Regions from separate parts of the Desulfosporosinus meridiei DSM 13257 genome, predicted to be linked through region 2. Evidence: riboswitches for the same ligand, from Rfam matches in the RefSeq annotation. Region 2 holds a riboswitch; the other holds the start of a gene.
What was found. Region 2 has a riboswitch for thiamine pyrophosphate ahead of thiM (hydroxyethylthiazole kinase). Riboswitches for the same ligand answer to the same signal wherever they lie in the genome.

Region 1: linked by a shared signal. The riboswitch ahead of DESMER_RS13015 (thiamine-binding protein) and the one ahead of thiM (hydroxyethylthiazole kinase) in region 2 are both predicted to bind thiamine pyrophosphate.

The regions. Positions count from the first base shown of each region.
Region 1 covers NC_018515.1:2,828,189-2,843,877, reverse strand. Annotated here, with positions in the region: gene DESMER_RS13055 (late competence development ComFB family protein) at 210-494, opposite strand; gene DESMER_RS13050 (HD domain-containing protein) at 993-1,472, shown strand; gene DESMER_RS13045 (zinc-ribbon domain containing protein) at 1,697-2,002, shown strand; gene DESMER_RS13040 (TfoX/Sxy family protein) at 2,092-2,457, shown strand; gene DESMER_RS23810 (hypothetical protein) at 2,464-2,619, opposite strand; gene DESMER_RS13035 (YczE/YyaS/YitT family protein) at 2,745-3,413, shown strand; gene DESMER_RS13030 (ABC transporter ATP-binding protein) at 3,521-4,276, opposite strand; gene DESMER_RS13025 (ABC transporter substrate-binding protein) at 4,287-5,282, opposite strand; gene DESMER_RS13020 (ABC transporter permease) at 5,328-6,104, opposite strand; gene DESMER_RS13015 (thiamine-binding protein) at 6,105-6,398, opposite strand; TPP riboswitch at 6,461-6,563, opposite strand; gene DESMER_RS13010 (FeoA family protein) at 6,768-7,034, shown strand; gene feoB (ferrous iron transport protein B) at 7,198-9,285, shown strand; gene DESMER_RS13000 (winged helix-turn-helix domain-containing protein) at 9,314-9,607, shown strand; gene fadR (fatty acid metabolism transcriptional regulator FadR) at 9,810-10,394, shown strand; partial or broken gene DESMER_RS23065 (DUF3102 domain-containing protein) at 10,471-10,663, opposite strand; gene DESMER_RS24745 (hypothetical protein) at 11,051-11,179, shown strand; gene DESMER_RS12990 (MFS transporter) at 11,489-12,682, opposite strand; gene DESMER_RS12985 (PadR family transcriptional regulator) at 12,669-13,043, opposite strand; gene ubiE (bifunctional demethylmenaquinone methyltransferase/2-methoxy-6-polyprenyl-1,4-benzoquinol methylase UbiE) at 13,279-13,995, shown strand; gene DESMER_RS12975 (CBS domain-containing protein) at 14,082-14,504, shown strand; gene DESMER_RS12970 (thioesterase family protein) at 14,640-15,029, shown strand; gene DESMER_RS12965 (IMPACT family protein) at 15,031-15,645, shown strand.
Region 2 covers NC_018515.1:1,900,961-1,916,649, forward strand. Annotated here, with positions in the region: gene DESMER_RS08725 (acyl CoA:acetate/3-ketoacid CoA transferase) at 663-2,219, shown strand; gene DESMER_RS08730 (acyl-CoA dehydratase activase) at 2,240-3,025, shown strand; gene DESMER_RS08735 (2-hydroxyacyl-CoA dehydratase subunit D) at 3,044-4,312, shown strand; gene DESMER_RS08740 (2-hydroxyacyl-CoA dehydratase subunit D) at 4,305-5,423, shown strand; gene DESMER_RS08745 (FAD-binding oxidoreductase) at 5,635-7,023, shown strand; gene DESMER_RS08750 ((Fe-S)-binding protein) at 7,026-8,315, shown strand; TPP riboswitch at 8,529-8,627, shown strand; TPP riboswitch at 8,680-8,778, shown strand; gene thiM (hydroxyethylthiazole kinase) at 8,847-9,683, shown strand; gene thiC (phosphomethylpyrimidine synthase ThiC) at 9,810-11,114, shown strand; gene DESMER_RS08765 (hypothetical protein) at 11,531-12,040, shown strand; gene DESMER_RS08770 (hemerythrin domain-containing protein) at 12,105-12,515, opposite strand; gene DESMER_RS24840 (hypothetical protein) at 12,689-12,898, shown strand; gene DESMER_RS08780 (DUF2975 domain-containing protein) at 13,175-13,642, shown strand; gene DESMER_RS24385 (hypothetical protein) at 13,826-13,903, shown strand; gene DESMER_RS24675 (acyl-CoA dehydrogenase C-terminal domain-containing protein) at 13,955-14,185, shown strand; gene DESMER_RS24680 (acyl-CoA dehydrogenase C-terminal domain-containing protein) at 14,121-14,336, shown strand; gene DESMER_RS08790 (DNA polymerase Y family protein) at 14,514-15,689, shown strand, end outside.

The DNA.
Region 1 (15,689 bases), 930 kb from region 2:
TCACCTCATTTCAAAATTGAGGTCTTTCTATTCACAAATCTAATAAAATACATACACTAAGTGTGAGGAGGATTGGAAATGACAGAAATTGAATGGACTCCGGTACGCATAAAGTCGGTAATTAATGATTCTTTTAGGGTATTCGCTATATTTGTATTGGTAGTTATATCCGTAATAACTGTGATTAATGCTGAGTAGGCTATACTATACTATATGATTTGACCATGCTGGTGAGACGGTGTAGCACTTACTTGTTGGGCAGCCCGCACTACCTCAGCCATAATGCGTGCTTGGTCAGGAGATGTTTGCGACTCTAACTGAGTCATTATTTCTCCTCGCGAAGAAACATAATAGCGTGCCGGTAGTCGATTTAAAGCCAATGCCATAATATCAGCCCGACAACGCTCGCATGAGCAACTTAGAGTGTTATTGTCGAGATATTTATTAAGCGCCTGTTGGACAACTATTTCTGTATGGTTTTTAAGCTCAAGCATAGGTGGGGTCATCTCCTTTGATCATTCTGGTTATGTCCCATAATAATGGTTTATCCTTAAAAGAACAAGTAGATAATATCAGATTAAATAATAATAACTAACCCTTCGATTAATGAAGTATTAAATCAGAACTTCTATTTAAAGTGATAATCTGAAGTCGTCTGTTTAAAGATAATAGTTTACTATTGCAGTTAACTTATAACGTTCCTTAATCCAATTATTTTTGAATTTTACTAACAAGTTTTTGCCAAAGCGATGGCCTCATAACTTAGACGCAAATTGCCACACCTTTTGTATCATAGCTCTTAACAAAATCAAAGCGGATTTTGGTAGAAAGTCCAGCTGCATTAAGGGGAAGAGAATCTATTATATTCCAATGCAGTTGCGTTAAGAGGCAGTTGAAGATAAAATTGAGCGCAGAGGTAAGAGAGACAATTGGGGCGAGAGTGACAATTATTTCTTTTTTTGTGGTAAAGAAAGTTAAAAGGAGCAGAAGTTATGAATTGGCAATTTATTAATGATTTGCAGGACATCTACTCTTTATTGGATGAAATAGGTGCACAGACGGCTGAACGGGATTATCCTATTTTGTGGGAAAAAATTCATGCTACAAGTTGTGCTCAAATTGGGCGTATGTTAGCGGAAAAAAGAGGTCTAGATGTGGAGGGGGCTGCCTTAGCCTGTGCTTTGCACGATATTGGTAGGTGGTTCTCGGGCCGCCAGAATGAGCATGCCCCAAAAGGAGAGGAGCCAGTAAGGGCTTTTCTTAGTCAAAGAGCTGAAACAAAGGAAACCAAAGAGCTCATTATTCAGGCTGTCATTAATCATTCTAAGAAGGAGGAAGTCGGATCACCACTTGAGGAGATCGTTAAAGATGCAGACATATTAGATTGTCATTGGTATGGGCAAGATATGACTAAACCCTTTCATATTGCCAGACTAAGAAAGGCCTTGGAGGACTTGAATATTCAAACCTGATCAAGCTTTCTGACTATTAGGTTTCGATATTACAATTAAAGAAAAGATGATAAATTGTAGAAAATTTTGGTTGATAATCCGCACACCCTCTGCTATACTGACCGTGTGCTTGTTAAAACTTGGGCCTAACTTAAATTGGAATCCATAGTTCTGACCTTATTTGGTGCACGGATGATAATTTGTAGGATCCAACATACAAGAACACCAAATAAGGAGGAGTTATCATGGCTCAAGACAAATACCTAATATGCCGCGATTGCAGTCAAGAATTTGTATTTTCAGCAGGTGAACAAGACTTTTATGCTGAAAAAGGATTTGAAAATGAACCAACACGTTGTCCTGCTTGTCGTCAGGCACGTAAACAACAATCAGGCGGTGGCGGTCGAGGTAATTTCGGAAGTCGTCCACAACGTGAAATGTTCCCAGCAGTTTGCGCAAGCTGCGGTGTACAAACGGAAGTTCCATTCCAACCATCGGGTGAAAAACCGGTGTACTGCCGAGATTGTTTCCAATCTATGCGTCGTTACTAAAATGATGATCAACAAAAGGCTAGGGGATTTATCTCCCTGGCCTTTTGTAATGTAACTATAATTGACTTAATGTTTTTGCGGAGGGTCTAATGGGGATTAACAATAGTTACAAAGAATATTTGATTGATCAACTTGGTGAGTTAGGAGCAGTTACAATTAAAAATATGTTCGGCGGTGCGGGGATTTACTTTGAAGGATTTATTTTCGGCTTGATTGCAGACGATACTCTTTATTTCAAGGTTGACGATTCCAACAGATCGGACTATGAGCGAGCAGGAATGGAGCCCTTTAAACCATTTTCTGACAGACCGATGTTAATGCCATATTATGAGGTTCCAGTTGATATATTAGAAGATAGAAAACAGATAGCTGACTGGGCTAGTAAAGCTTTATTGGTATCTCGAAATAGCAAAAGAAAATCAGGAAAACGAAGATCACAAAGTGAAGAGCAATGATATGGTCTAATCTAAGATTTCTAGATCATCAGGGCTTTTATCCTTTGTGAAAATCACATCATCTTTGCTTTTTCCAGTTGTATTAGGTTCAGGAGAAGTTTTAGAAGTATGTTTAGATGAATTAACATTTCCATGATCAGAGAGCTTGTTAAGCTTTGTCATAATTTGAGTCCCTCCTTTATTTTAGAAAAATTAGTAGATATAACTATAGTGCACTATACTAAGTATGATAATTGTCTATTAGAATTATGTATTTGTCTTTAAGGCAGAAGGCTATGGTGATAATAATGGTTCAAAGGATTATAAGATTATTTTTAGGTTTATTCTTGTTTGCAGTTGGCATCGTGTTGACAATTAATGCTAATCTGGGGTTAGCTCCCTGGGATGTTTTTCATCAAGGAATAGTGTATCTTACAGGTATTACGATGGGGCAAGCTAGTATTGGAGTAGGAATTATTCTAGTAATTATAAATGCAGCTTTAGGAGAGAGGGTAGGATGGGGATCTCTTGGCAATATGCTGTTTATTGGATTGTTCATGGATTTGATAATGTTAAATTATCTTATTCCGATAGCAGCAGACCTTGTTTCTGGCCTTATCATGATGTTTTTAGGCATGTTTATTGTAGGAGTTGCCAGTTATTTCTACATCGGAGCAGGATTAGGTTCTGGTCCACGTGATGGTTTAATGATTGCTTTAACGAAAAAGACCAATAGATCAGTGAGGTTTATCAGAAATTCTATAGAAATCAGCGCTCTTATTGTAGGATACCTATTAGGTGGCTTCGTAGGAATAGGGACGTTGATTATGTCTGTTGCCCTTGGCTATATTATTCAGTTTATCTTCAAGCTCTTTAGATTTAATGTGAAGCAAGTTCAACACAGATTTATTGATGATGATGTTAGGTTTCTCAGACAGAAGTTTTTAAAGACTAAACCCACCAATGAAACCGTTTGAAGAGATAGTTTCTTAATATAGACCGGATAAATTTAAAAACCAAAGGCGCTTGGTCATATTTGATCAAAGCCTTTGGTTTTTCAGGTTAATGGGTCAGGGTCATGAGTTCACTTGATTAGTAAATTCAATAGCTCTTTTTTAAGGTCTAACGACGCACTTGAAAGTAATACATCCGAATCACGAGGTTGAGGAAAGGGGACAGTCAATGTTTGGAGAACACAGGCCGGCTGTTGACTCAAAACAATTATTTTGTCGGAAAGAAGTATAGCCTCGTCGATATCATGGGTTATGAACAAAACTGTATGGCGTGTTTGGTTCCAGATAGATGACAGCCAGCGTTGTATTTCCTGGCGGGTTAAGGCATCTAGGGCTCCAAAAGGTTCATCAAGCAGCAAAGTTTTTTTGCCAAATAGAATTGTTCTCAACAAAGCACCCCGTTGACGCATCCCACCTGATAATTGATGGGGGTAATGGTTTGAGAAGGATGCAAGTCCGAATTGGTTTAACCATTTATGAGCTTCCTCTAGCGCATTATGTTTGTCTTGATGCTGTATCTCACATCCCAGAAGAACATTTTCTAGAAGAGTACGCCAGGGTAAAAGCAAATCCTTTTGAGGCATGTAGCCGATATTCCCGGAAAGGCCGTTTATTAAGGAGCTGTCCAGCATTATTTGGCCACAATCGGGGCTTTCAATACCTGCTATAAGATTGCATATCGTACTTTTTCCACATCCCGAAGGACCAATCAAAGAAACAAAAGAACCTGTCTCTATCTCAAAACTTAGAGAATTAATGATCTTCATTTGACGATCAAGATGGGGGTTATAATATGATTTCGAAAGACCTTGAAGAGTAAGTCCCATCTTCTTCCCCCTAAGAATTAGGTAGAAAATCGTTAGTGTAGGCTTTGGCGGGATCGATCATTTGTGGTAATAAATCCCTCTCGACAAGCCACTTTGCATAACTTTCCCAAACCTGAGTTTTCTGTTCTCCCCAACGAGTAGCGTCTGCCTGATATTGAGGACTGAGCCATGCTTGGCTTTTGCGAATAAGCTCAGGATTTGCTTCAGGTGCATTTTTTATTAGGATTTCGGCGGATTCGGCCGGATTTTTAATGGCAAACTGATACCCGGCGCTTACAGCTTTCATAAATTTTCCTACGAGCTCCGGTTGAGATTTGATGGTAGCTTCGTTGGTAATTACAACAGGAGTATAAAAATCTAGAGCAGGATCGACGTCTTTTAGCCAAAGCATGTCTAATGGTTGTTGGCGTAATTCTGCTTCTATCCCTGTCCAACCATAAAAAATCCAAGTCAAATCTATATCCTTTGTTAAGGAGGTTAGTTGATCGGCTTCACCAATATTAATCATCTTTATCTTTGAGAAATCAGCCTTGTCCTTTTCCATGAGTGCTTTTAAAATAGCGTCTTCAGATGGGAGTCCCCACCCACCGTAGGTCTTACCCTCGAAGTCTTTAGCATTATGGATGTTTTTCATGGTTGGAGATGCGAACCCGGAGGTGTTATGTTGAATTATTGCCGCTAAGGAGACAATCGGAACCTCATTAGCTCGTGCCGTAGTAACTTGTTCTTGTTGACTAATTCCAAAGTCTGATTTGCCTGCAGCAACTAGCTGCTCAACATTTCCGGAACTGGAAGGTTCCAGGATTTTGACAGCTAGCCCTTCTTCTGCAAAGTACCCCTTGTCTTTTGCTACAAAGATACCCGTATGATTTGTATTAGGAGTCCAATCGAGCATAAGAGTTACTTCAGTGGTTGATTCTACTTTAGAGGAATCAGTTGTTGAAGGATTTGCACTGCATCCAAACAGTAAAAGAGAGATTATTAATAAAGAAAGTAATTTTTTCATATAGAAGTCCTTTCCAATAAATTCTAGCTTGATGAAAAATACCTGCTAGTTAAGATTATCGTCCGGATCTTTAGCGATCCAGGGCAAGGCAATTCGAGCAAGAGCAGAGATAAGTGTAAAGTAAACAAAACTTAATAGGGTAATGGTGAAAATTACTGCGAATACACGATCTGTCAAAAACGAATGGGACGAGCGGGTCAGATATACCCCTAAACCGGAGCTAGAACCAAGCCATTCCCCAATAACAGCTCCCATGACGCTGTAAGTTGCGGCGATTTTAAGGCCTGAGAAAAATGAAGGCAGGGCATGAGGCCAGCGAACAATGTAAAAGATTTGCCAACGTGTGGCCCCCATACTTTTCAAGAGATTAAGTAGGTCCCGATCAGTCAATTCTAATCCTTCAATAAGGCTAATCGTGATTGGGAAAAAACAAACGATAATAATGATAATAATTTTGGGGGCGAGGCCATATCCCAGCCAAAGAATTAGTAGGGGGGCTACGGCTATCAGTGGAACGGTCTGAGATATAATCAAAAACGGATAAATAAGTCGTTTAATCCAAGGGGATAAAACCATAATACCAGCGGTTATTAGACTGAAGATAACGGCGAGAAGGAACCCAACAGTTGTTTCCAGTAATGTCGTTAGAGTATGCATCCATAAGAGTTGGCGTGTTTCCCATAGGGCTTGAGCGATTTGTGAAGGAGTAGGAAGAATCCAAAGGGGGATTTGAGCGGCGATAGTAAGGAACTGCCACATCCCGAGAAGAAAGAGGAAGAATAGCAGTGAAGGAATTCTATCTTTCCACTTCTTTTTGATCATCTATTTGGTGCGGTACTTATCAATTTTTTCGCCGATTGTAGAGCCTGTAGGGACGTAATCCATCTTGATATAGGACATTACTCTGGATGCGCCAGCCCGAATGCAAGCTTCTTGAGCCTCTTTAATAATTGCCCAGAGTTGGTCAGGCTCTCCTTCCATAGTAGTTTCCATTGGGCCGACTTCGTAAGTGACTCCACTCTTTGCAATTACTTTAATGGCCTCGTCCACAACTTCATAGATGCGTGATTCTTCAACTTTGGGAACAACTTGGAGAGCCATAATAATATTTGCCATAATCTTTCCTCCCTATTAATTTGGTTGAAATATATAAAAAAACACCGCAAATAATAATGCGGCGTGTTCTTATCTCTGCTCCCTACGCTGGCATTACCCAGATCAGGTTAAGGGTCGGACAATAGTCCCTCTCAGCCAGTAACTCCAGCTCCCCTGTTACCATATAATACTACTTTAAGTATATCATGTCTTTACGCGTTGGTGCAATGGTCGATGTGTTGTTGTTAGGAACCGCCCTAGGCAATTCGAATTTTATTATTGACAGGGTTTTAAATGAATAGTATTCTGTAAATGAAGTGAGATGTATTCTCAGTTATATTTTCAACTAGGCCTGAGAATGGTTATCGTTTTGATAAAGGGGGGGAACTGATGGAACGCTTTTTACAGGATGTAAAACCTGGGGAATGGGCGCGTGTTGAGCATATTGAGGGCGGAGGTGCGTTGCGCCGAAGAATGATGGATATGGGAATTGTCCCGGGAGTAGAAATAGAAGTTGTACGTTGTGCTCCATTTGGTGGCCCGCTTCAGATTCGTTTAAAAGGGTATTATTTAGCTATGCGCCGTGGGGAATGTGCTAAGATAATAGTTTCTGTACCTGAGCAAAATCTTCTGGAACCATCGTTAGCAAGTCGTTAGCCGAGTTCTACTAAAATTGCCCGGATTTAGCATCTATCAGGCTCTGATTATTTAATTTTTATATGATATCGATTGTTAATAAAACCGCATTATTGTTATTGTGCGTATAGAGGTGCCGCTAGGACATAATTTTTGTGTTGCGTAGAGAGGAGGCGGTGGAGTCATGAAAATAGCTCTTATGGGTAATCCTAATGTTGGGAAGAGTACAGTTTTTAATGCTTTGACTGGATCAAATCAACAAGTAGGAAATTGGGCGGGAAAAACTGTAGAACGAAAATCAGGAGTAATTCAGAGGGCCAATGAACAAATTGAACTGATTGATCTTCCGGGTACTTATAGTCTAACCGCATATTCTCAGGAAGAGATTGTTACGCGTGAGTATATTCTGCGCGAAAAACCAGATGTCGTTATGGCTTTGGTTGACGCTTCAAATATTGAACGAAACCTTTACTTAGTTCTTCAGATTCTTGAGCTAGCGCCAAGAGTTGTAATCGGTTTAAACATGATGGATTTAGCTGATTCTGCAGGCATAAAAATACTTTCTAATAAATTAGCCCAGGTCTTAAATGTGCCAGTTGTTGAAATCATTGCTGCCAAAGAACAAGGAGTCGAAGAATTCTTGTCTGAGGCAATCCGAGTGGGAAAGCTTAAAAAAGATCCTGTAAGGGATGAGGTTCCTTATCCAGAGGAACTTGAAAGACGGATTCAAGCAATGGAGCATTTATTAGCGGATACAATCTGGGCGACAAAGTATCCCTTGCGTTGGTTGGCTATTAAACGTTTAGAACGGGATTCGGAAATTGGACAGACCTGGAGGAGTATACCTCAGACATCCAAAGGGTCGAAGAATAATGATTCCTGCTGTGACTCAGGAGATTCTATAAAATACGTACTGCAAGATACGGATACCTTGCCTGGAGAAGATTTGCTCCAGGCTTATGAAGTTGAAGGGTGGAGCAAAGATCAATTTGAAATGACCATAGCGGATGCCAAGTACCAATATATTTCTAAGATCCTGCCAGAATTCAAGATACACGAGGGCCCGATAAAACGCACTTGGACGGATAGACTGGATGAATGGATATTATCTCCGCTATGGGGTTATCCAATTATGTTGATAATATTGTCTGTAGTATTTTGGTTTTCCTTTGTTGCAAGTGCACCTTTAGGTGGTGCTGTGTCAGATGGAATGGCTTGGGCCGCAGATATGATTGTAGGTCTGATGCAGAAGGTGCAGATTCCTGTTGCTATTCAAAGTTTAGTGCGAGATGGAATTTTCGCTGGAGTTGGTGCAGTTCTGGCTTTTGTTCCTCAAATTGCAATATTCTTTGCTTTTTTCTCTTTAATGCAAGATAGTGGCTATTTAGCACGGGCTGCATTTTTAGGAGATCGGTTTATGCAGCTCATGGGACTCCATGGAAAATCATTTTTCTCCTTGGTGTCCGGGTTTGGCTGTAATGTACCGGGCATTATGGCAACAAGAACTTTAGAAGATCCTAAAGATCGCTTGATTACCATGTTAATTAACCCATTGATTCCCTGTGTTCCGCGCTTAGGTGTAATGAGTGCTGTTGTGGCAGCCTTTTTTCCAGGATCTATGGGTGCCGTTATTATGATTAGTCTTTTATCTTTAAGCATGATTCTAGTCATGTTCTCAGCAATCTTATTAAGAAGAGTCGTTAAACAAAGGGAACGCTCAGCCTTTGTTATGGAACTTCCCTTATACCACATTCCTACTCTGCGCAATATTTTATTGCCCACCTGGCAAAAAACCTATTCCTTCCTAAGAAGGGCGTGGACGTTTATTTTAGTTGCTTCAATTGTGGTTTGGGTCTTAAGTTCCTATCCCCAGGGAGTCCCTATGGATGAGACATGGGCAGGTAAGATGGGAGGATGGCTGGCCGTTATTGGACAACCCTTAGGATTTGACTGGAGGATTATGGTGGCGATTGTGTTTGGCTTTACCGCTAAAGAAACAACTCTCTCAACCTTAGGAATTCTATATGGTGTTGCTGCAGATGCATCCCAGTCGATTGCCCAAGCCATGACCGGAGCTATGACTCCATTAGGAGCATATACTTTTTTAGTTGTCTATATGCTGTATATCCCTTGTCTGGCTTCTGTTGTAACGACCTATAAAGAGTCACATAGTATTGGTTGGACAAGTTTTGGCGTTGCCTATAACCTTTTACTTAGTTTTATAGTGGGTTGGCTTATTCTCCATATCGGAATGTTTCTTGGCATCCAGTGATTGAAAAAACCCTGGGGAGTGAATCGGATTGCTTACAGATATTTTGAAAGTTTTGTCTCGTAAAGAAGCTACCTTATCAATGTCACAGCTTGCACTTGAGGTAGGCTATTCCTTAAAGGAAATTGAAAGCGCTTTAGAACAGATGGAACACATGGGATATATTTGTCGAGAAATCTTTGGCCAAGCATGCAGCCCGAGTTGTGGAATGAATCGCTGCAGTGGGCACTGTGAAGATTGTGGCTTCCATTCACCAGAAACATTTACTTTTTGGGGACTGACTGATAAAGGCCAGACAATGCTAAATCAAGTTTACGGTAAGTGAACTTGTTCTGCTAAAGCTGAACGTCGAGACTTCAGTAGGGAGTCTAGCCCTACTGAAGCTAGAATAAGGACATCCACTTACAAGAAGTGGATGTTTCGGAAGATGATGTAGGAAAATTAAATATATGATATGATATCAAGTGGATAGAAATTAAATTTATCTAAACTATTTGAAGGTCTAGATGAAGGGAGTTTATGATTTGATGATTAAGCCCCGTGAGGAGAAATATCATGCTATACTGGATGCGGCCACGGAGGCTTTTGCGGAATACGGCTATTTTACTTGCCAAGTATCTAAAATTGCCAAACTGGCTGGAGTAGCAGACGGAACTATTTATTTATATTTTAAGAATAAGGAAGATATTTTGGTTAGCCTTTTTTCGGATCGTATGGGGAATTTTATTCGTGAGATCCAACAATCAATAGCGCAATGTACGACAACTAAAGAACGCTTATTTTGTTTAATTCGGACTCATTTTAAATACATGCAGGAAAATCGATCTTTGGCAATAGTTACGCAGATTGAGTTAAGACAATCTGACCCAAAAATTCGAGAAGCTATTTCTGGGCCTTTAAGAGAGTACTTTCATTTAATTGAACAAGTTCTTAATGAAGGAGTACAAAAGGAAGAAATTACTTTAGCGGATATAAAAGTGGGTCGGCAGATGTTCTTCGGAACTCTGGATGCTGCCATTAGCGACTGGGTAAGTTCAAGGAAGCCTCGTCCTTTAGAAGGAATTGAAGAGTTAATTTATGAGCTTATGCGGGGAGCTTTCAATATTAAATAAATGAACTCACGTTGTTAGTAAGGAAGAGTCCTTGCACTTTGGTGACTGCACCTTGATTGGCGGTGAGAGTATTCTCCTCGGGAATTCCCCAGAGGATAATCCCTTGGGTGTAGCTCAAATTCGGAATCGATTCCGAATTTCCACTTTCCCCATTCTCCATGATTGACCATGGATTTAGCCTCCGTCATGCGCCGTCCGATCTCGACGGAGCTGTAAAGCAGCATTCTGCCGGTCTGATCTTTAATACTGTTAATTTCGGCCGCGCTAATCTACGGTGTCTGCTCGCTTATTCCCTTCACCATGATTTTCGAGCTCCTCTGCTTATTCATAAGCTTTTCCGGAGGAAAGGCTCCCATAAGAGAAGATGGATTTGAACAGCCTTACTCATAGGTTATGTGTTCAAGCCCTCACTGGTGACAAAATAATGGCAAAACCGTAAAGTGCCTAGGTACTTTACGGTTTTGCCATTATTTTGTCATAAATACCCCAGACGAGGGTAACCCCTGCCGGACAAGGTGCATAAGATAAGAAGGACTAACCACATTATTGGATTTGTTGAAATACCTGTTGGTATCCGTAACCCGGAATAACCGCTTTGACCTGACTGAGGAATAAATCCCTGTTCAATCGATCATAGGAGGAGAAGGGGAGTCGGTATGGCAAATACGCAGCTGAAGACCCTTCGCCTGACCTTTGTTATAACATTGAGGGCATATTTGCCCTTGCGCCGAACCGATTATTTCCAAGGTTATGTTTCTCCTCACCGGCGGCGAATTGATCGGTAAAAAAGATCTAAAAATAACGGATTCAACAACAAGCGATTTGTTGATCCGCTCCAGTATTAAAGCCTGCCAGAGGGGAAAATGCCTCACCTGCCGATGGCTGTTGATTTTGCGGCCCAAGGGACGCTCTTAGGAATAAAAACTCGGCACGGCTCCAGACATGGCAGTTCAAATTCGGAATCGATTCCGAATTTGAGCAGAAACCCTATATAAAAGGCCAGAAATCTCATGAATAACGGGCTGTAAGACAAATTATGGTAGAAGTGAAAAGATTCTTTTTTACAATTAATAGTTTGAATACTGTAACAATAATTACCGTGCGGCAATCCGTTGTGCATTTGCGGCAGGTCGATTTCTCATAAATAATGCAGTAAGTCCAGCAAGAAGTGGTAGTAAGAACAATACCGAAATCGAAGTTGATAGGCCATAAAGATCTCCGATTCTCCCGATAGGAATTACCAGAAGGCCCCCTACCCCTCCTGCGAATCCCATCGTTAACCCGGCGGCGAGAGACTTATTATTGGGAATGGCTTCTTGAGCTGCAACCACAGTTACGGAAAAACTGGATAACAAGCAGGCACCGGCAAGAGCTAGGAAAACAACGCTCAATGTGCCATTTGTGTAAAGGAAACCGTAAAAGCATGGTGTAGCTAGAACCAGAGAACCGATCGTTAAAGGTTTCCTGCCAAATCGATCCGATATATACCCCCCTAAAATCCCTCCAATTGCTCCAGCAAAGAGCATTATGAAGACTAAATGACTGGAGGTTATAGAGGAAAGATGTTGTGCATGGAAATATAAGGGGAGAATGGTTAACAAACCGGTATAGGCCAAAGCACGGATGGCAATGACACTAGTAATGGCTAAAAGTTCTTGGCGAGCTTTCAGTAAGGAAAGCCATACCTCGGCCAGAGTAGGTGGGGTAGTTCCCCCGCGAAGTACATGATTATTGGGGGCGAAAAAGTATAATAACAGCGCGACAATGATACCTGGGATAATCGTATAAATTGTCGCTCTGAGACCATAGTTCTGAAATAGGGGAACGAGTATGAGGGGGCTGAGTGCAAAACCGATGTTTCCAAAGGCGATAAATGTGGAGAGCAGAACTGCTTTACGATCACCGCTGACAACAGTTATCATTGTTGATGCTTGAGGATGAAAGGCAGCTGTTCCGAGACCGGCAAGACTGGCTAAGATAACTAAAAGTAAGTAGTTGTTGACTAAGCCTGTCAAACTGAGCATAATTGCCATCCATAAGGTTCCTACGTGTACAAGCCATCGTTTCCCTTGGCGATCAAGAAAATAGCCAAAGACAGGCTGTATGAAAGAAGAACTGATAGTAAACGCTGAGACTAATATTGCTGCTTTCGTGGCGTTAAGAGCTGTTGCGGCTACTAGAAAGGGAAGCATTTGTGGTAAGTAGTTGCTATACATGTCATTTAACATATGAGCTAACGAAAGTATACCAATTGTTGAATACTCAATGGACTGATTAGATTCTGTCATCTTGGATACTCCTCTCAGACTTGTCGTTAATGATTTGAGTATAGGTATTAAGAAAATACTCCAAATTTGCTTTGCGTTGATTAATGTCTTGAGCATAATTATTCAGAGCAGCTTGTCCGGAAGGAGTGATGGAATACCATTTCCGAGGAGATCCAGCCTCTGAAGTTTTCCAACTCGCTTCAACCCATTTTTTTTCCTCCATATCTTGAAGGGCACGATAAACACTTGGACTGTCAGTTAAACAAAACGGTAATTCTTCTTGCAAACTAGAAAGAATTTGAGCACCGTAGGCAGAAGATGATTTTTCTAAAAGGAGAAGAATAAATGCATTCGTGTGACGACTCTGTTTAGATCTGCTCAAATTGATGCCTCCTAACTGTTTATTACAGTATACTGTATATATAAGCATACTGCAATATACAGTATGCTTATTTGCTAGATTTAACCAGATAGTCTAATCATGAAAGATATTACGTTTTGAATGTGGCGAGATAATTTCAACCAGAAGAGAAGCTCTCTAGACAAATGCTTAACGGAAGGGTAGTATTTAATAAAATGCTAATACTAACTATAAATCATTAGATAGGGAGATTATGATGGATTTTGCAGGGAAAGATAAGGCTACATATGTAAAAGAGACATTTAATTCGATTGCCCCGCGATACGATTTGATGAATACCTTAATGAGCCTGGGAATGGATAAAGGATGGCGGCGTCTTGCCGTTCAAAAGGTTGGAGCAATGCCAGGTATGAATATACTTGACGTTTGTTGCGGTACTGGTCAACTTTCCTTTGAACTGGGACAAGCTGTGGGCTCAGATGGAAACGTGACTGGGTTAGATTTTTCTCAAAAAATGTTGGAAGTCGCTGAAAGATCCTTGCAACAAACTTCAAATACGGCTCATATACGTTTTATTCAAGGGAATGCAATGGAACTTCCCTTCCCCGATAATTCTTTTGACGGTGTCACAGTTGGCTGGGGATTAAGAAATTTGCCCGATTTGAGACAAGGGCTAAAAGAAATGATAAGAACGGTTAAGCCCGGAGGAAAAGTAGTTTCACTTGATATGGCAAAACCATCATTATTGGGGTTTAAACAGGCATATTGGTTATATTTTGAAAAACTAATTCCTTTAATGGGTAAAGTTTGGACGAGAAAAGCTAGTGCATATCAATATCTGCATGACTCAGCTCGAGAGTTCCCTGCTCAAGAAGAATTAGTGAGAATTTTTGCAGAGTGTGGACTAAAGGACACTTGTTTTACCAATTTAGCTGGCGGTGTAGTAGCAATTGTTTCAGGGAAAAAACCATAAGGACATTTAATCCTGCATGATTCTGTATTTATTGATCATACTATCCTTGATATGCGATGAAATTTTGTTAAAAGGAAGGGATTAGTATGAAAGTTCGCGACGTTATGACTAGACAGATTGAGACTGTGGCTCCCAGTTCTTCAGTTGAAGAAATTGCACGTTTAATGAAGCGTAATGATGTGGGTTCTATTCCTGTATGTGAAGGGCAGAAAGTTTTAGGTATTATTACAGACAGAGATATTGTCCTAAAGGTTATTGCTGATGGAAAGAATGTTAGTAGTGTATCCGCTAAGGACATAATGACCTCCCAGGTTATCACTGTGACTTCTGATCAAGATGTCCACGAAGCTGCTCGTATAATGGCGGATAATCAAATTAGGAGATTACCGGTTTTAGAGCAGGGAAGAATCGCCGGAATTGTTGCTTTAGGGGATTTAGCAGTTGAGAAAATTCATATCAATGAAGCAGGTGATGCTCTTAGTGACATTTCACAGGGAGCTCATCATTAATAAATTTAAAGATGACTCGATTAGCATAATAAAACAGATAATAGCGTTGTGAAGAAATCACAACGCTATTATCTGTTTTTGTGGTAAACTAATTGAGAAAATCGATAATCTTATAAAGAATAGGATGTGTTCGCTTTGGATTTAAAGGTTGGAAGAAAAGGACGGGCCCAGACAACTGTAAGTACCTTAAATACTGCAAAAACTATGGGGAGTGGACAGCTAGAAGTCTTTGCAACTCCGGCAATGATTGCCCTTATGGAACAAGCTGCTGTTAATGCCTTAGAATTGCCTGAAGGACAATCAAGTGTAGGAACTTCCTTATCAATCAAGCATAATGCTGCAACCCCTTTAGGTGCCAATGTTTTTGCGATAGCTGAACTTGTCGAAGTAGACCGTCGAAAACTAGTTTTTACAGTAGAAGCATTTGATGATGCTGGACAGATTGGTGTTGGAAATCATGAACGTTTTGTCATTGATGTCGATTCTTTTATAGCTAAAGCTCAAGCTCGTAATCAGGGGATGTAACGTGAAATCCTTTAATACAATTTCTGAACTGAATACCTGGGAACAAATAATCGATAAATCCCGTTTTATAGGAATTGCAGTTCCGCTGACCTCAATTGATCAATTGGACATGGCAATGAAAAATATTCGTGATGACTATCCCAACGCTCGCCATTACGTCTACGCCTATCGATTATATGAAGGCTTAATTGAGAAGTCTTCTGATGATGGAGAACCTCAAGGGACAGGGGGGCGTCCCATAATGGATATTTTACAACATGGAGATATATGGAATGTATTATTGGTTGTGGTGAGATATTTTGGCGGTGTACTGCTGGGGACTGGTGGTCTGTCCAGAGCTTATGGCGGAACAGCCCGGCAGTTAATTAATGAGACCAATTTAAAGAAATTGTCACTTTATCAGGTGTACCATTTAACTGTACCCTATGAATGGTTTGAAATGATTAAGTATCAATTTGGACAACGTAATTGGATAATTTCAAAGGAAGATTTTAGTGAGGTTGTTCAGCTACTCGTACATGTTCCGGAAGTCGAGTCTCAAGAATTTACACAATGGATTAATGACTTCAGTAAAAAACAAGTGAGTTATACAGAGCAGGGCGTAGTTTGGAGGTAACAGATCAGTGTGAACATTTAGATTATTCTAAAGAGTTAAATTTT
Region 2 (15,689 bases):
TGAGGTTGAAAGATGAAGAAGGAAATATAAAGATCAACCGACGGTTTATGGAGTGATATCGTTATGTAGAAAGGAGAAATATGAAAGAGTGTATTGCTTGTCATTCAGGACAAATAAAACAGGTGGATATCAAGACAAGAGATGATGCATTTATCTTAATTGAGAATAGTGAAGTAGTTGTTAATCCACAAAGTCAAAACATCATAAAATTTGTTTGTTTAAATTGTGGATTTATAAACCTTTATGCAGAGGACTATTTTTAAGAAAATATTCCCATCATATAGTTTGCAACATAAATCTAAGGCAACAAGTAGAATTAAGACAGGGACGATATTATCATATCGTGTTCATGTTTGCTTTAAAACAGAAAAATTGATCCTTGAGAGTACTTATAGGCGCATACTCAAGCCAAATATTTTTTGAATATTAAATTAAATTGAAAATATCCTTCTAAGTGATTTTTCGGTACTCAGATCCCTCCGGCCGGCCCGATGCATTTAATCCTGACTTGATGAAGTCTAAATAACAGAGAAAAGCCGGAAGTTCTGAGTTAGCTTTTATTGATGAGCACTTCAATACCCTTTTTATTTGTACTGTTTAAAATGCCCCGCATTTTGCGGGGCAGGTTATATCACTGAGGATAACATTGGAGGAGGACAAATATGAAGAAGGTTAATATTCTCACAGCAGAAGAGGCTGTTGATTTAGTCAAAGATGGGGACACTCTTTGTACCAGTGGATTTGTTGGCAATAGTCTTCCGGAAGCACTTTTTAAAGCTATAGAAAAGAAATTTTTAGAGACTGGCTATCCTCAAAATATAACTTTGTTTTATCCAGCATCACAAGGCAGCAGAAACGGCACGGGCGGTGATCATTTTGCTCACGAAGGTTTGGTTAAAAGGGTCATAGCAGGTCATTTAAATACTGCTCCGAAGTTAGGCGAACTGTGTCTAGCTAATAAATGCGAAGGTTATAACTTACCACAAGGTGCTTTGGAATATGTTATTAGAGATGCTGCGGGTCATAGGCCCGGTACAATTACCCATGTTGGATTAGGTACTTTTGTTGATCCAAGAAATGGCGGAGGTAAAATAAACGCTAGGACGACAGAAGATTTAGTAGAAGTTATAAAAATCGGCAATGAAGAAAAGCTTTTCTACAAAGCTTTTCCTATAGATATCGCCTTCCTTAGAGGTACTTATGCGGATGAGTATGGTAATGTAACCCTAGAAAAAGAAGTAGCTACTATTGAGGTTACATCTATAGCACAGGCAGTTATAAATAATGGTGGAAAAGTAATTGTTCAAGTGGAAAAGGTTGTAAAAGGTGGTACTTTAGACCCCAGACTGGTACAAATACCAGGCATTTATGTTCATGGTGTTGTAGAAGTAGTTGATATGAAAGATCATGAACAAAGTGTTGGACATGAATATAATCCAGCACTTTGCGGGGCAGTAAGAGCACCTGAAGGTAATGTTGAAAAAACCCCATTGAGTATTAAAAAAGTTATTGGCAGAAGAGCAGCTATGGAATTGGTAAAGGATACAGTTGTTAATTTAGGTGTTGGAACACCTGAGTATGTTGCTCAAGTTGCAAGTGAAGAAGAGATAGCTAGTTATATGACTTTAACTGTTGAATCAGGAGCAATAGGAGGCAGTCCTCAAGGTGGAGCCAGATTTGGTGCTACTTTAAATCCTGACGCTATTATTGACCAAAATAGTCAGTTTGATTTTTATGATGGCGGCGGTCTGGATATGGCATTTTTAGGTTTAGCTGAATGTGATGAACAGGGCAACATTAATGTCAGCAGATTCGGTCCCAAAATACCGGGATGTGGTGGTTTCATCAATATCACCCAAAATGCAAAAAAAGTATTCTTCTGCGGTACATTTACAGCAAGAGGCTTAAAACAAAAAATTGAAGATGGCAAGTTAATAATTGAACAAGAAGGAACGCAAAGGAAATTTATTAAACAAGTTGAACAGGTAACATTTAGTGGAAAATATGCAATTAAAACTAAACAACCTGTTTTATATATAACAGAAAGAGCTGTATTTGAATTAAAAGAAGAGGGACTTAACTTAATTGAAGTTGCTCCCGGAATTGATATTCAAACACAAATTATAGATTTAATGGATTTTGTCCCTACAGTTGACAAAAATATTAAAATTATGGACTCAAGACTTTTTAGTGAAGAACTAATGAACTTGAAGAAATAATCAAAAAGGGAGATTAATCTATGTTTACAATGGGGATTGATATTGGGTCCTCATCCTCAAAGGTTGTAATACTTGAAGATGGAGTTAATATTATCGCTGGAGAAGTCATTCAGATTGGAACAGGTTCGACAGGACCTAAACGTGTACTGAATGAAGCTCTTTCCAAAGCAGGTCTTAAATTGGAAGACATGGCTAAAATTATTGCTACAGGCTACGGAAGATCTTCTGTGGAAGAAGCACACAAACAAATTAGCGAAATCAGTTGTCAGGCTAAGGGAGTTTTCTTTTTAGTTCCTTCAGCAAAATTAATTATTGATATCGGCGGTCAAGATGTTAAGGCAATTAGACTTGACAGTAAAGGCGGCGTTAAGCAGTTTTTTATGAATGATAAATGTGCCGCCGGAACAGGACGTTTTCTCGATGTTATGTCACGAGTACTTGAAGTTAATCTTGATGAAATGGCAGAATACGATGCTCGTGCAACAGAACCTGCCACGGTCAGCAGCACTTGCACAGTTTTTGCAGAATCTGAGGTAATATCTCAGCTTTCCAACGGAGTTGCTAAAGAGAATATTATTGCAGGGGTTCACCAGTCAGTTGCTAGCAAAGCCTGTGGACTTGCCTATAGATGTGGGGTGGAAGAGGACATTGTTATGTGCGGAGGTGTTGCTAAGGACTTAGGGGTTGTCCGGGCAATAAGCAAAGAACTAAAAAAACCTGTCATTGTAGCTCCTAATCCACAAATTACAGCTGCCCTTGGAGCTGCTATCTTTGCCTTCGAAGAAGTCAGGGGAGCTAATAAATAAAGGAAAGAGGTATGAGAGATGACTGATACAACAGCTATGAGCGCCAAAGAATTGTTAGGTTTCTATCAGGAAGAATTGTATGAAGAAGCGAGACGGGCAAAAAAAGAAGGAAAACTTGTTTGTTGGTCTGCATCCGTTGCTCCTTCGGAGTTTTGTGTGGCTATGGATGTAGCTATGATATATCCTGAAACCCATGCTGCGGGTATTGGGGCCAGAAAAGGTGCCTTAGATGTGCTTGAAGTTGCGGATGAAAAAGGCTATAACGTGGATACTTGCTCCTATGCAAGAGTAAATCTTGGTTATATGGAACTTTTAAAACAGGAGGCTTTAACAGGAATAACACCGGAAAAGCTTGAAAAATCCCCAGCGGCCAGAATACCCCTTCCCGATTTTGTCATAACCTGTAACAACATTTGTAACACCTTGCTTAAGTGGTATGAGAATCTTGCCGTTGAATTAAATATTCCTTGCATCATCATTGATGTTCCCTTTAATCATACAATGCCCATTCCACAGTATGCCAAGGATTATATTGCGGAACAGTTTAAGGAAGCTATTACTCAGCTTGAGGAAATTTGCGGCAAGAAATTCGACTATGACAAATTTTTAAAAGTACAGGAACAAACCCAACGTTCTGTTGCCCAATGGAATAGAATCGCTGCTTTGTCATCACATAAACCATCCCCTTTAAATGGTTTTGATCTTTTCAACTATATGGCCCTGATCGTTTGTGCAAGGAGTAAAGACTACGCAGAAATTACCTTTAAAAAGTTTGCTGATGAACTTGAAGAAAATCTTAATAAGGGTATCTTCGCCTTTAAAGGAAATGAACAAAAGCGGGTAACTTGGGAAGGCATAGCTGTTTGGCCGCACCTGGGACATACATTTAAAGGCTTAAAGAATCTTGGCAATATAATGACAGGTTCAGCCTATCCGGGTCTGTGGAATGTTAGTTATACACCAGGTGATATGAGTTCAATGGCGGAAGCTTATACTAGAATTTATATCAATACTTGTCTTGATAATAAAGTTAAGGTTCTTAGTGACGTAATTAGTGGCGGAAAGTGTGACGGTGTTATTTATCATCAGAACAGAAGCTGTAAGCTCATGAGTTTTCTGAATGTAGAAACTGCTGATATCCTCCAAAAAGAAAATGGTTTACCCTATGTAAGCTTTGATGGAGACCAAACTGATCCTCGTAACTTTTCTCCTGCCCAGTTTGACACACGTATCCAGGCCTTAGATGAAATGATGAAGCAGAATAAGGAGGGAGTTTCCAATGAGTAGAATTGAAACTATTATTAGTGAATTATCTTCAATTTCAAATAATCCCCGCAAGGCTATGGAAGATTATAAAAAAGAAACCGGTAAAGGGTCGGTAGGGGTTATGCCTTATTATGCCCCTGAAGAAATAATTCATGCTGCTGGTTTTCTTCCCGTAGGTATTTGGGGAGGACAAAAGAGTATTTCAAAAGCCCGTGCCTATTTACCTCCCTTTGCTTGTTCAATTATGCAATCAGTTATGGAAATGCAGCTTGAAGGGGTATATGACGATTTAGAAGCAGTACTTTTCCCCGTTCCTTGTGACACTTTAAAATGTCTCAGCCAAAAATGGAAAGGAACATCACCTGTCATCGTATTTACTCATCCTCAAAACAGAAAACTCGAAGCAGCCAATAAGTTTCTTGCTGAGGAATATCGACTTGTTCGTGAAAAGCTGGAAACAATATTGAATGTAAAGATTACTGATGAAGCACTCAACCAAAGTATTGAAACTTATAACGAAAATCGTAAAGTAATGCGTGAATTTACGGACCTAGCTGCTAATTATCCTCAGATTATTGATCCCAGAATACGTCATGCAATTATAAAAGCTAGATTTTTTATGGAAAAATCTAAACATACCGCTATGGTAAAAGAATTGAATTCAGAGCTTAAATCGTTACCTGTTGAAGCCTTTACAGGTAAAAAGGTTGTTTTAACAGGAATTATGGCTGAACCCAATGAAGTATTAGACATTTTAAAAGATAACGGTTTTGCTGTTGTGGCAGACGACCTGGCCCAGGAATCCAGACTGTTCAGAAATGATGTTCCGTCAGGTACAGACCCACTATATCGATTGGCTAAATGGTGGCAAGAATTCGATGGTTGTTCTCTTGCTACAGATGCGAAAAAATCAAGAGGCCCCATGCTGATGGAGATGGTTAAAGGGTCTAAGGCCGATGCAGTTGTGGTTTGCATGATGAAGTTCTGTGACCCTGAAGAATTTGACTATCCAATCTACTATAGACAGTTTGAAGAAGCTGGAATTAAGAGCCTATTTATAGAAATTGACCTGGAAACAACATCCTTTGAACAGACTAAAACCAGAGTTCAAAGTTTTAGTGAAATGCTGTGATTTCTAAGTTAGTGTTATGTAATATCTCTTGTTGCTTATTTGTAGCATGACTTGGTGGGAAGAGGTAGTATAGTATTTGCGCCCCTTCCCACTTTGTTTGTTCAGCAGAGAATTATAGTAACTTTATTGAAGTTTCGCGTAAATTGATTATTTTAAATCAAGTGGTCTGACAGGCGTGCCATATTCGAAGCGTTATAAAGGAGGTATAAGGATGTTAGCTCGTGAAGTCTTGGAAGAACTTGTTCGAGTGCTCGGTCGTGAAAATGTCCTCACAGAGCAGGAAGACTTATTGACCTATGCTTATGACGCAACTGCGGCGATGAAACATCATAAGCCGGATGTTGTGGTTGCACCTCTATCGACAGAACAGGTGGCAGATGTCGTGAAAATCGCCCTGCGTTACCATGTCCCTATTTATACACGTGGTTCCGGAACGAACCTTAGTGGGGGAACTATTCCCGTTGAAGGGGGTATGGTTCTCTCCATGCTCCACCTCAACAAAATTCTGGAAGTAGACCAGGATAATTTAACGGCAACCGTTCAACCTGGGGTGATCATTCAGGCTCTCAATGATGAAGCGGCTAAACACGGCTTGTTGTATCCGCCGGATCCCGGTACAGTTACCACAGCAACTATGGGTGGCTCCGTTTCGGAGTGTTCGGGTGGATTGCGTGGTCTGAAATACGGTGTAACCAAACATTATATTATGGGCTTGCAAATGGTCTTGGCGAATGGAGAAGTCACTCGTTGGGGAGGAAAAACAGTAAAGAACGTGACAGGGTATGATTTAGTGGCTCTCTTTACCGGGGCTGAAGGAACCTTGGGGATTATCACTGAAATAATCGTCAAACTCATTCCGGCACCGGAAGCACGTAAGAGCATGTTAGCCGTCTTTGACGACGTTGATAAAGCTGGGAGGGCCATCGCAGCCATTATTCGCAATAAAGTTATTCCGGCCACACTGGAGATCTTGGATAATGTGACGATTCAGACCGTGGAAAACTTTGTGCATGCGGGACTCCCCATGGACGCGGAAGCAGTTCTCTTATGTGAAGTGGACGGCTACAAGGAAGTTGTCCAACGGGAAGCTGTATTGGTGGAACGAATTATGAACGAGGAAGGAGCTGTTCAATTAAAAATAGCTAAAGATGATAAAGAGCGCGACCTTTTGTGGTTGGCTCGTCGCAGCGCCTTGCCAGCCCTTGCTCAAAAACGACCGACCACCGTACTTGAAGATGCCACCGTTCCCCGGAGTAAAATTCCGGATATGCTTAAAGCAATCCGCAGAATTGCAACCAAACATAATCTGCAAATTGCTACCTTCGGGCATGCAGGAGACGGAAATCTGCATCCCACAATTATTACAGATGAACGCGACGCTGAAGAAATGAAAAGAGTCCACCTAGCAGTGGACGAGATTTTCGAAACGGCGCTAGCCCTGGGAGGAACTCTTTCCGGTGAACATGGGATTGGTATCGCCAAAATGAAATATCTTAACAGGGAATTTGGAGAAGCAGGTGTGGCGGCCTTGAAGCGCATTAAAGAAGCCCTGGACCCCAACTATTTGTTGAACCCTGGGAAGATTGTAAGGAGGGACTGATCGTGTCCGTATATGATTCACTGGATTCGATTACCGAAGAACTCCATAAATGTATGAAATGCGGAAATTGCATGGCAGTATGCCCCATTTACAAGGAAACACGCCAGGAAGTGGGAGTTGCCAGGGGAAAGATTAGTTTAGCAGAATACATTCTCTCGGGCGAAACAGAGATGACTAAGGGAATGGGGAACCGTTTTTCCCTTTGTACGACCTGTATGGCTTGTAATACCAACTGTCCCTGTGGGGTTCGGTTTGACAAAATTATTCTGGCAGCAAGAGCGGAAGCCGTCCGTAAAAAAGGGCTGCAGTCGGCCAAAAAAATTGCCTTCACTGCCTTGAAGATGCAGCGAGTGTTTGATTTCGGGATGAAGGCGGGAAGTATCTTCCAGGGTGTTGCCTTAAAAAACATACCGAATCGACACAGCAAATTAGCACGTATGCGCGTGGATGTGGGGATAGGTAAGGAGAAAGTCTTCCCCATGTTGGCCAAGAAGACTTTGCGTTCCGAGTTCCCTGAAGTGATTAAGGTTAAAAACCCCAAGATGAGAGTTGGGTTCTTCACGGGTTGTATGATCAACTATTTTTACACGGACATCGGCAGAGCGGTGATCGCGGTGCTTAAGGAAAATGACATCGAAGTAGTCATTCCTAAGTCCCAGGCTTGTTGTGGTATCCCAGCCTCGGTCAATGGGGATGTGGCTTCAGCACGTACCTTAGCCAAACGCAATTTGCGGGCCTTTGAGAGAATGGGGGCAGATGCCTTAGTTGTCGCCTGTTCTTCTGGTGGTACTGCTTGGAAGCATGTTTTTGGAGAGCTGCTGGAAAATGATCAAGAACTTAAAGCCTTGGCGGATAAATGGGCCAAAAAATCCTACGATATTTCTGAGTTCCTGATTCATCAAGTTCCCTTTAAGAAAGAAGGTTTGGGTCGAGTAGCGCGAAAAGTGACATATCACGAACCTTGTCACTTAAACCGTGGACAGGGAATTAGTAAAGAACCGCGGGAAATTTTAAAGAGCATTCCCGGTGTAGAATTGATTGAAATGAAAGAGCCGGGTCGTTGTTGTGGTATGGCTGGATCATTCAGCCTGGTACACCCGGATCTCTCCGGACAAATTTCTGATCGTAAAACAGCAGATATCCAGACCACCAAAACTGATACAGTAGCAACGGGTTGTCCGGCTTGTCGGTTGCAGCTGCAAAGCGGGGTCGAAAATGCTGGATTTGACGAAGAAGTATTGCATACAGTTCAAATTTTGGCTGAGTCTTATCGAGTCGGAAGGAAGAACTAAAACGTTCTAAATAGTTGGAATGATGGAAACGCTTTAAATAAGTGTTTCCATGTTTTTTGGTGCGCCTTCAAGGAACTGAGTATTGAAGCCGATGCCGCCAATAAGCGACGGGACGACGGTCTGTCAGCACAAATGTCGATGGTAAACAAAACATCACCTCTAACTAAAAGCTTGACAGGGAAAGCAACAAGAGATAGTATATGAAAAAATTAAATAATTTTGCGGGGGGACTCTTAGGAGTTGAGAAGGTAGAACCTGACCCTTAGAACCTGTCAGTTAACACTGGCGTAGGGAAGCAAGCCACTATCAATTATGAAAAAGTGCTTTTCTTACTAAAGGAGAGCACTTTTTATTATTAAAACTGAATAAAATGCGGGGGGACTCTTAGGAGTTGAGAAGGTAAAACCTGACCCTTAGAACCTGTCAGTTAACACTGGCGTAGGGAAGCAATCTATTATCGATAATGAAAAAGTGCTTTTCTTGCTAAAGGGAAGCATTTTTTATTATAAAAACTGAGAAAGGAAGATATAAATGGATAATAAAGGGGAGATTCAAAACCAAATAATTCAGGCCGTAGAAACTGTAAGACGGACAAATCCTCTGGCAGGGTCGATCACCAACACAGTAACGATGAATTTTGTGGCTAATGCCCAGCTTGCCGTCGGAGGATCGGCGGCTATGGTTTATCTGCCTGATGAGGGTGAGTTTTTGGCAAAAGTCGGCGGAGCTGCCTACATAAACATGGGTACGCTTCTGCCCATATATGAGGAGACTTTACCACATACAGCCAAAGTCTTGTACGAAACGGGGAAGCCTTGGGTCCTGGATCCGGTGGCTATCGGTATCGGTGCCCTTAGAACTCAGCTGCTGCAGCAGTTTAAAGCTTATAAACCATCTGTGGTCAGAGGGAATGCCTCGGAAATTATCGCTTTGGCTGGTTTGTGGGGTTTGGACGGCGGTACGGAGGTATCCAATGTTCGCGGCGTTGACTCTAGGGATTCGGTCAATGCCGCCAAAGCTGGGGCTGTCGCGCTGGCTAAGTGGACTGGCGGGGCTGTTGCCGTGTCGGGCGAAACGGATTTAATAACCGACGGTGACCTCATAGTCTTCTCCCAGGGAGGGTCTCACTTTATGGAGAAAATTACTGGGTTTGGCTGTTCCTTAGGAGGAGTGACCGCAGTCTACGCAACGGTTGCCTCCCCTTTTATTGCTGCGCTTACTGCCGCTGGGGTTTACAATTTAGCGGGAAAACGGGCTGCAAATAAGGTGGACGCTCCCGGAAGTTTTCAAGTCCGGTTCCTGGATGAACTATATAAGGCAACGGCAGAGGATATTGCTAACAATCCATTGGAGATTGAGGCGGTTTAATCCATGAATACGGAAGTGCATTAAACTTAGTGCACTTATCCCACTGCTTAAAGTAGTGGGATAAGTGACAGTTAGAAGCGTACCTCTTAACCACATGTGAAATATCTATATGAAGGAGAAATAGCCATGAGAGAATATGCAACCCAGATGGAAGCGGCAAGAAAAGGAATTATCACCGCGGAACTGAAAATCGTAGCTAAAAAGGAGCTGATGACGGCAGAAGAGCTGATGCCATTAGTTGCAGCCGGGAAAGTAGTAATCTGTGCGAACAAAAAACATATATGTATCGACCCCCAGGGCGTGGGCTCAATGCTGAAAACAAAGATCAATGTAAACCTTGGTGTTTCGAGAGACTGCAAGGATTATGACATAGAAATGAAAAAAGTGCTGGAAGCCGTTAATATGGGTGCACATGCAATCATGGATTTGTCCTCACACGGAAATACCATTCCTTTTCGCAGAGAGCTTACCTCGAAATGCCCGGCTATGATCGGAACGGTGCCGGTCTATGATTCAGTTATCCACTATCAGAGAGACTTAAACACCCTGACAGCAAAAGATTTCATTGATGTAGTAAGACTTCATGCCGAGGATGGGGTTGATTTTGTCACCCTGCACTGCGGCATTACCAGAAAAACCATAGAACAGATAAAACAGCATCAAAGAAAAATGAACATTGTATCTAGGGGCGGCTCTCTGGTATTTGCCTGGATGTCTATGACAGGTGAAGAGAACCCTTTTTATGAATATTACGATGAAATTCTGGATATCTGCCGAGAATATGATGTGACTATCTCATTGGGAGATGCCTGCAGACCGGGATGCCTGGCAGATGCTTCGGATGTGTGTCAGATTGAGGAGCTTGTACGGCTGGGTGAGCTTACCAAAAGAGCCTGGGAAAAGGATGTCCAGGTAATGGTGGAGGGACCTGGACATATGCCGATTGATCAGATTGCTGCCAATATGAAGATCCAGCAGACCATCTGCGATGGAGCACCATTTTATGTCTTAGGACCGCTAGTAACGGATATTGCACCAGGCTATGACCATATCACCTCGGCAATCGGAGGTGCCATTGCCGCTTCAGCCGGTGCTGCTTTTTTATGCTATGTGACCCCGGCAGAACACCTGGCGCTGCCGAATTTAGAGGATGTAAAACAAGGCATTATGGCCTCAAAGATTGCTGCCCATGCAGCAGATATTGCCAAAGGTGTAAGAGGGGCAAGGGAGATTGACGACAGGATGGCGGAGGCCAGAAGGGTGTTTGACTGGGAAGCACAGTGGGAGTGCGCCATAGATCCGGAAACGGCAAAAAAGATCCGTGCCGACAGGAAGCCTGAGCATGAAGACTCCTGTTCCATGTGCGGAAAGTTTTGCGCAATACGAAGTATGAACAAAGCCCTGGCCGGAGAGCATATTGATATTTTGTAATTGAATACACAGTGATGGAAGTTCCATCTGCACCGACAAATAGACGAACCTCTGAAAACCTATGAGGAATGCTGGAAATACCATAATGGGGGTTATGCCGAGTGTTTGACAGAAAGTCGATTTGATGAAAATACATAATATGGGCTATTTGTGATATAATTGATTGTACAACTCTGTATTTCAGTTCGCTTACAATATGACGAAAAAGTAGCCCACCCTGAAAAGTAGCTACTTTTTCGTTCCCCATATGGCCACCTCTTGCGGTTTGTGTTGTAGAGCTAGGATGTTTGCAGCATCCTAGCATTATTTTATGCAGGTTCTTATGAAATAATATAACCTTTTGAAAAATTGAGCAAGTACGGATGAGAGTCGCTTTCTGAGTATCTTTTTCTTTGATTGAGAAAGGGGGCCATACAATGGTAAAGAATAAGACGAAATTGTCGTTGGTATTAATTGGTATAGCACTGGTTATTGGGTATTACGGCTTTTCCACTTACGCTAAGAACAAAGATTTATCGTACAATGAACTGACAAACTATATTGACCAACACTATTTTGAAGGTCAACCAAAGAATCTTACTATTGTGTTAGAAAAAGATGTTGAAGACTTGCATTTAATGCTTTTCTCATACCAACTAGCCCCTAATTTTGGACAACAGACTGTACTAGCGGCATTCAAACGTCTTCAAAATGGTAAATATAAATATTTTGGTTTACTGCAAAGCTCCAGCTCGGTATTGCCGAAAGAGTTGACTGGTTTTGAGAGAAATTACGGAGTATTTTACGGTATCATTACTGATAACCAACCTACTAAGTATTTAATTGATGGAGAGTTAATGGATACTTTTGAAAAGAACACGTATTTTATTAGGGTATATGATTTGAACTCAAAATCAGGGTTCTCGATGCAAGCAATATATGATTAATCATGGTCGTAATCGCAGCTGAGGGATAGCAAAGGAGGTAGTACTGGATGGAGATGCTTCTGTTTTAGAACTGCTCTACGATAGGGTATAGTTTTTTGTCTTCCTTATTCAAGCGATTCCTTAGCTCTAAAATAATTGAACGTGTGTCTGCTGTAAATTGTGTACATGCTTCCTTGATCCGAGTGCTTGACATATATTTGGTTTTATAGTCTGAAAAGGATTGGGAGATATGACCCATTTCCTGATTAAATGAAAGTGATATTTTCTTTAGATCTTCGTCTTTAGAAATAATGAGAGATGGGTAAAGAAAATCATCTTCTGACTTGAGATGGAAAGATAATTTTCCGGCTAGTGTAGCGATTTTTAAGGATATATCAAAAGCCTTAGCCATCACATCCTGATTTAACAAGGATTCGATGTCATCAACTAATTGACGTATTTCTTGGTGTTGTCTTTTTAGATTGTTGATGTTCATATGAGCACTTCCTTTAGAAAGATATTAGACAAGCCAGCAATATTTAGTCCATCCTGTTCGCCTCTCTATTTACATAATAACTCTTGGAAGAAAAAGAGGTGTGATCCAGGTCTAGTAATTATGTGATAAGTATCACAATTTGTTAAACAAAAATAAAGGGGGGACCGTCGGGCTTGTACCAAGAATCTTACGCGCGTAAGATTCTTGGTACAAGCCAAGAGAAGGCTATCATTCGTGACCTTCATATATTTCAAACACTATTCCCTTTCATCTTAACAGATAACGGAAGTGAGTTCTCTAATCCAAAAGCCATTGAGTATGACCTTAAGAAGGATAATGGTTTACGTACAAGTATTTATTATTGCAATGCCGGATGCCTGTAAGTGGATTACAAAAGTTGCATTTCATTTTCAAAGAAGGCATTTCGGATACAAAAACTGCGTTTCGTTTACAAATATTCAGTTGTCGGTTACAAAAAATGCTTCTTGGTTTACAAAGTGGCCTCTCGCCTTTCAATTAAGCTTTTAATTTGTCAAATCAAAGAGATACAATAATAATATAATTAATATCAATATTTATTTATTGATAAACGATAAAACGTGTGTTAAAATCATTTTGTCATGAACGTCATTAAATCAATAAATTAGTGAGGTGTTTAAATGAATGTTAAACAAGGTTCAACCACTTTCTTAAAAGTAATCATTTTTCTGCTCGGGATTGCGGTGCTTGCTTTGTGTTTCTTTTGGTTACCTTTGATAGCCATTAGAGAACCAAAAGCACATCCAGGGGTCTACTCGCTTTATCCCTTATTGGCATATGTGTATGGATGCTGTATTGCGTTTTCTATTGCATTGTATCAAGCATTTAAACTATTAACCTATATCGAAAGGAACAATGCTTTCTCTGAGTTATCACTTAAATCTTTGAAGGTTATAAAGAAATGTGGTTTAACAACCATTTTCTTCATCCTGTTAGGGATAGTAACCTTAAAAGTAATTGCTAAAGTCACAGGAGATGATCCAGCAGGTCCTATATCATTAAGTCTAATGAGTATTTTAGTAACAAGTATCATCACCGCTATTGTGGATGTGCTTCAAAAACTATTAAAAAATCTTCTGGATACATAACCAGAGAATGAATAAAAATAAAAAATGATGTGATGCTGCATTTTTATTTCGCGCAGGGGGTTATGTACGAAAGATATTTATAGCTGCACAAAAATATTGTCCTAACCACTACTTTCACTAATTCTTATTTTGGAGTATAAGTAAGACTGCGAAGAGTATCCCGTATCTCAAATCGCTCGCGACATGAAGATCTACTCTATCTGGGAAGGCACTAACTTCATCCAGTCCATGGATCTGGTTGGCCGTAAAATGAACATGTAGAGCGGCTCGGTATTTGGCGCTTGGGTACAGGAAATAGTCGATTTCTATGAAATTAACAAGGACAATGAAGCCTTAAGCAAGGAATTTGCAAACTTGGGCAAGGCTCTTAATGCTTACCAAGATATGCTCAAGGCTTTGGCTGGATATTCCAAGACCAATATGAGTATGATTCCCTTGTATTCCCGCCGTATCCTGACAGCGACTGCCCAGCTATTTTGTGGCCGGCAGATTCTTGATCAGGCAATATTGGCTGATAAAAAAAGCCAAAGAAGTGGGATCTGATCACTTTGATTACAAGTTCTATACTGGTAAAGTAGCCACCGCCATATACTACCTGCGCAATGTTGTACCTAATGTATGGGCAGTTGCGGAGATAGTAATCGATGGTGATACATCAGCTATTGATGTTCCAGTTGATGTTTTCGAATACTAAAACATAATAGCGCAATGTGCGTGGGTGTTCTGTCACGCCCCCAGGAAGGGGGCGTTTTTTGCCCTAAACCATGAGTCGAATGAAGATACTTTTCAGGCTCCAAAACTTTCCTCTACTAATTTTCCGTCATTCAGCTTATAATTAGAACAGATGTTCTAATTGGGGGCGAATGTATGTATGCAAAACAGAATTATTATGCATATTGATGCTAACTCAGCTTATCTCTCCTGGGAAGCTGTTTACCGTCTTCAACATGGTGATTCCCTTGATCTCCGTACTGTCCCCTCAGTAGTTGGCGGCAACGAACAGACCCGCCACGGTATTGTACTTACCAAATCCATCCCTGCTAAAGCTTTCAGCATCCAAACCGGCGAATCCTTACACACTGCCAGGATGAAATGCCCGGGCTTACTTGTTGTTCCCCCCAACTATTCCCTCTATATGCAGTGCAGCACCGCTATGGGCGATATCTTAAGGGAATACTCTCCCTTTGTAGAACAGTATTCAGTGGATGAATACTTTCTTGACTTTACGGAGAGCAAAAAGCTCTTTGGCGATCCCGTTCAGGCAGCTTACAGCATCAAGAATCGTATTCGTGATGAACTGGGATTTACGGTTAACATTGGTGTTTCCTCAAACAAGATCCTGGCTAAGATGGGTTCTGAGCTTAAAAAGCCCGACAGAGTACATACCCTGTTTCCGGAAGAAGTCGAGGAGAAAATGTGGCCGCTGCCGGTGGAAGAGCTCTTTATGGTAGGCCGGGCTACTGCAAAAAAGCTCCGGGATCGCTGCGTTAAAACCATAGGGGATTTGGCCGGCTCTGATCCCAAGTGGTTGGAGCTCTTTCTCAAATCCCACGGCCGCTTGGTCTGGAATTATGCTAATGGCCGGGACATTTCTCTGGTTCGTGTAAATCGGCACCCCGTCATCAAAAGCATGGGCAATTCCACCACCACGGCTTTTGATCTTATTGACCGGCAGTCTGCTCACCTTTTGCTCCTGTCCCTCGTGGAAACCGTTAGCGCCAGACTCCGTGCTGCCGCTTATTGTACCAAACTTGTTTCCATCTCTTTCCGAACCCGCGAATTTTATGACTGCTCCCATCAGAGCAAGTTTTATACGGCCACGGACAGTACTAAGGCCATTCATCAGCTGGCCTGTGAGCTCTTTGATGAACTGTGGGAGGGCCATCCTCTCCGGCACATGGGGGTCAGTGTATCGGAATTATGCGGGAGCGATTTCATTCAAACGGCTTTCTTCCAAGAATATAATGAAAAGCAACAGCGTCTTGACCGGGCTGTCGATCTCATTCGCCAGCGTTACGGTTCGGATTCGATTTTCAGATCCTCTTTT